2 regions of the Jeotgalicoccus huakuii genome follow, and region 2 is predicted to be linked to the other one. Evidence: predicted binding sites of a transcription regulator. Region 2 holds the regulator's gene; the other holds the start of a gene.
The links. The regulator NrdR, encoded in region 2, represses ribonucleotide reductase genes. The targets are predictions, from matches to a motif close to AACACNATATATNGTGTT.
Positions count from the first base shown of each region.

Region 1: the regulator NrdR is predicted to act here: its motif matches at 1,200-1,217, upstream of nrdI (class Ib ribonucleoside-diphosphate reductase assembly flavoprotein NrdI).

Region 1 covers NZ_JAVIYN010000017.1:56,043-58,527, forward strand. Annotated here, with positions in the region: gene V6E76_RS09460 (DMT family transporter) at 73-954, opposite strand; gene nrdI (class Ib ribonucleoside-diphosphate reductase assembly flavoprotein NrdI) at 1,295-1,690, shown strand; gene nrdE (class 1b ribonucleoside-diphosphate reductase subunit alpha) at 1,674-2,485, shown strand, end outside.
Region 2 covers NZ_JAVIYN010000022.1:26,848-29,332, forward strand. Annotated here, with positions in the region: gene V6E76_RS10570 (DnaD domain protein) at 1-1,132, opposite strand, end outside; gene nrdR (transcriptional regulator NrdR) at 1,122-1,592, opposite strand; gene V6E76_RS10580 (antibiotic biosynthesis monooxygenase family protein) at 1,713-2,132, opposite strand; gene gap (type I glyceraldehyde-3-phosphate dehydrogenase) at 2,212-2,485, opposite strand, start outside.

The DNA.
Region 1 (2,485 bases), on a different contig from region 2:
AAAAACTACGCAGCCTTTTGGTCTCCATCACCAAAGACTGCGTAGTATGTGCTTTTATAGATAATATAAAATTTACTTCTTACCTGCGATTTTCAAACGTTCTCGCCTCGGTGGTCTATTCTTCATGTACATATAGTAACTTGCTGAGAAGATAATGATGTAACCGAGTATAGACAAGGCATCAGGAATTTCGTTAAAGACGATGATACTAAATAATGCGGTAAAGAGAATCGTCGAGTAGAAGAAGATTGAGATTTCTTTAGCAGGTGCAAAGCTATAAGCAATCGTGAGTCCGAATTGACCAATCGCCGCAAATATACCGGACAGAATTAAAAACCAAAACTGACTGGCTGTCATTGCTTCATACTGGAAAATCATAAACGGCACGAGGGCAACGGTTGAAAAGAATGAAAAGTAAAATACTACGGTATAGAATTTTTCTCTACTTCCGAGCAATCTGAGCACAGTGTAGGCACCAGCTGCAAAGATTGCCCCTAAAACACCTAGTAGCGCGAAATATGTATCACTTGAGAACGACGGTTTGATAATAAATACCGCACCAATTAAAGCGATGATGATTGAAATCATCTGGAAACGTCTAATATGTTCTTTTAAGAAAATCGCACATAGGATAATCGTAAAGAATGGACTGAGTTTATTTAAGATGTCCGCATCACTTAACACCATTCTATCAATGGTAAAGAAGTTAAGTAATACCCCAGCAAGGCCTAGAGCGGAGCGTAAGAGTAACCAACCTTGGTTTTCCTTTTTACCAAAGAGTCGTTCGCGATTATATATCACAAGGACTAAGGCAATCATCATCGAGATAAAGTTTCTAAAAAAAGCTTTCTGAACAGTAGGTAGATCGCCTGCATATTTTACAAATAAAGACATCAAACTGAAACCGAGTGATGAAATAATTAGGGCAAGAATACCTTTAACTACATTATTCATTTACAACACTCCAAAAAAATTTGTACGTTAATTTCAACTTCTTGACTCCATTAAATTTCGCAAAAATAAATTTAAAAAAATAATATGATTTGTCATGACACACCCACCGTGACTTAGGGCGATTTATGACTCAATAAAGGGCGTGAAATTTTAATTTCAGGGAGTTTTTTACATTGCAATCAATTTTCTAATATGAGATTATAGAACATGTTAAATCATATATATTGTGGTTTAAATTTTAAGTAAACACTATATGTAGTATTGATTAAAAATAAATGAACGAATCACTTGAATAGAACATACGTTCTGTTTTATGATGTAATTGAATGGAGATGACAAAGTGATTATTGCTTATTATTCAATGACAGGTAATATCCGTCGCTTCTTAAATGGTATAGACATTCCAGACACCTATGAATTATATCAAATAACAGCTGATAATGTCAGAGAGAAAATCGGTGATCGTTTTATCCTGGTTACACCGACATACGGTTTTGGTGCAGTACCCGATATTGTAAGTAATTTCTTAAAAGTGAACGCTGAAAAAATGTTTGCAGTTGCCTCAAGTGGCAACCGAAACTGGGGTAGAAATTTTGCACGAGCAGGCGAATATATCAGTGATGACTATAATGTACCACTTTTAATGAAGTTTGAGTTGCATGGTAGTCCAGAACAAAGAGAACAATTTTTAGTTGAATTAGAAAGGGCAGGGGAATTGCATGAAAGTATTAGATGAGAAAACATACAATCACGTTGAGTTAAATAACGAAGTCACTAAAAGAGACGAGACGGGTTTTTACAAACTAGAAAAAGATTTAGAAGCACTTGAAGTCTTCATGGAAGAAGTGGAAAGTAAAACCATACATTTCGATTCTGAGCTTGAAAGATTGCACTACCTTGTTGAGAACGACTTTTACTATGATCTTTTTAAAGAATATGATGAAGCAGGCTTAACTGAAATTATTGACCACGCGAATAGCATTGATTTCAAATTTAAGAGCTATATGGCGGCAAGCAAATTCTTTAAAGATTACACTTTAAAAACAAATGATAAGAAACAATATTTAGAAGATTACAGACAACACGTTGTGATTGTCAGCTTATACTTAGCAAAAGGAAACATTAAAACAGCTAAAACATTCATTACTTCAATGATGGAGCAGCGCTACCAACCTGCAACACCAACTTTCTTAAACGCAGGACGTGCACGTCGTGGTGAAATGGTTTCATGCTTCTTATTAGAAGTAGATGACTCATTAAACTCTATTAACTACATCGATTCAACTGCAAAGCAGTTAAGTAAAATCGGTGGTGGGGTTGCCATTAACCTTTCAAAACTACGCGCACGTGGTGAGGCAATCAAGGGTATAGAAGGCGTCGCTAAAGGTGTATTACCAGTAGCGAAATCTCTAGAAGGTGGCTTTTCTTATGCCGATCAGCTTGGACAACGTCCAGGTGCTGGTGCAGTATACTTAAACATTTTCCACTATGACCTACCTGAATTCCTTGATACTAAAAAGGTAAACGCAGA
Region 2 (2,485 bases):
CCTCACGAAAGTCCATAATCGATTTATAAGCCTCTGCTGCTGTTCTATAGCCTTCTTTTTCCCAGTTTTCAGCAATCGTCATCACATAGCGAAGCGGTAAGTCCCCGTCTTTCATTTGAATTGTATACTCTAAGAGCATGTTGATGACACCATTTTCTAAGCCCGTCTTAGTGATCACTTCTGTCACCACTTTAAGATCGTTTTCAGATGGTTTATAATTTCTTAAATCATTAATGCGAGCAAGTGGACTCACCTTATCTAAACTTTCGAGATAACCAAGATCCTCATCTTCTGTCTGGTCATCCGTCGAGGTTTTAAAGGTCGGTACGACTCTACCATATTCTTTTTGATAATATTTTCTAGCCTCTCGCTTTAACTGTTCTTGGTCAATCCCAAATTGCGGGCTCGTTGACTGCAGTAAAATCTGTTTAAGATCATAGGCATTTAAATTAAATAATTGACTCAGTTGTACAATCAACTTCTTAACATCTTTAGAGAAAAACTGCTTATCTATTCTCGTACCCTTAAGGTGAGTGAACAATACCTCGAAGTCAAAATCATCTAGATCAATGGTTGGTCCACGACTCTTGTCATTCTGTTTAAAGTTTTCATTTGAAACCGTAAATCCTTCTTGACTCGTATGGTGAAAGACATCAGTGAACTTTTTAGTCACTTCTGTGTGATCATCTGGTAATGAAGGATATGTCAGCTCCTTCTTCTTTTTATTATATTTCTCAGAACCGACCTGACTATAGAGATACATAGACAACATAGGATCCTTAAAGAAATCTTCAGCTGTCAGTGGCTGTTGAAGTCTGTAAATGAAACGATCTGAATGTGCTTCATTTGAAACGTAAGTTCTAAGTAAACCAATTGCCTCTAGCTTATCAAGACCACTTTCAAAGTCAGTTAAGGTCATGGACAATTCATCCATAAATTCTCTATGGAATCTAATATCTAAAGATTCTGTCTGTCTTGTAGATTGGTGTAGATACATATAGATTGAGAAAGTTGTCGGACCAATCAGTGGCAAATATATCATACTTAAAATATCGTATTGATCCTCTGACAACCTAAAGGATTTATAGACAATAAATTCCGTATTTGGTTTTAAACGGTCATTAAATTTCATTATCGGTCTTACCCTTTTCAAGATTTTTCACGATATCCATCAACTGATCGATATCTTTAAACTCTCTGTAGACTGATGCAAAGCGAACATACGCGACTTGGTCGAGTGTAATGAGTTCGTCTATAACAGATTCACCAATATCATTAGATGAAACCTCTGATTTATTTAAATTTCTTAAAGTTGCTTCTACATTATCCGCACGTTTTTCTATTTCTTCATAGGGAATGGCCCGTTTCTCACAAGCTTTTAAAAGACCATCAAGTACTTTTGCTCGGTCGAACACTTCCCTCGTCCCATCTTTTTTAATTACAACCAAGGGTGACAGTTCCATTCTTTCAAAAGTTGTAAAACGCGTCCCACAGTTGTCACATTCTCGTCGACGGCGAATTGCATTCATCTCATCTGCATGTCTTGAGTCCACAACTTTTGAACTGGTATGTCTACAATTTGGACATCTCATATGATGTTCACCTCTTTTGATATAAATACTTAACCTATTATAACACTGAAGTACATAAACTTAAAAAGTAAAAAACGATAAACCCCGAGCACCTCGGAATTTACCGTTTGTAAGTAATATTTAAACTTCTACTGTGTAATTTTCTCTAACTGGCATTGCTTCTAAATGCTCGCTTCCTTTTTCTTTAACACGATTTTCTTTCTTAACATGAGAGTTTTGAAAAGCTTCAGAATTCACCCAAGCATTGAAGTCTTCTGTTGTCTTCCAGCCTGTTAAAACAGTGAGTTTTTGTTCATTTTTAATGAGCATAAAGCCTGTGAATCCTTGGTAATTGTCGACATTTCCTTTACGGTTAGAGAATCGTTCAATGAGTGTCTCAACATGATCCGGTTTTACGACAAAGTTGTTCGTCGCAATGTGACCAGCTTGTGAAATATCACCGTCGTGTATGATGATATCGTAAGTTTCATCCTTATAAGTCACACTGGATTCATTAAGTTCGAGTACTGTATTCTGACCGTCTGAATTGATAAGTTTCATGTCTCTACCTCCGTTATTTGTTACTTCTATTATAACAAAAAAAGAGAGCAGTCTCAGCTGCTCTCCCATGTCGAATTTGTTAAATATCTTTAGCAATCATTTCAGCAAGTTCAACACATCTCACTGAGTAGCCCCACTCGTTATCGTACCAAGAAAGTACTTTAACTTTGTTGCCATTCATAACCATTGTAAGGTCAGAGTCAACAATTGAGCTACGTGGATCTGTATTGAAATCTCTAGATACTAATGGTTGTTCACTTACACCAAGAATACCTTTCATTTGACCTGATTCATATTTTTTGAATACTTCATTGACTTCTTCTTTAGTGACCTCTTTTTTAAGATCTACAACT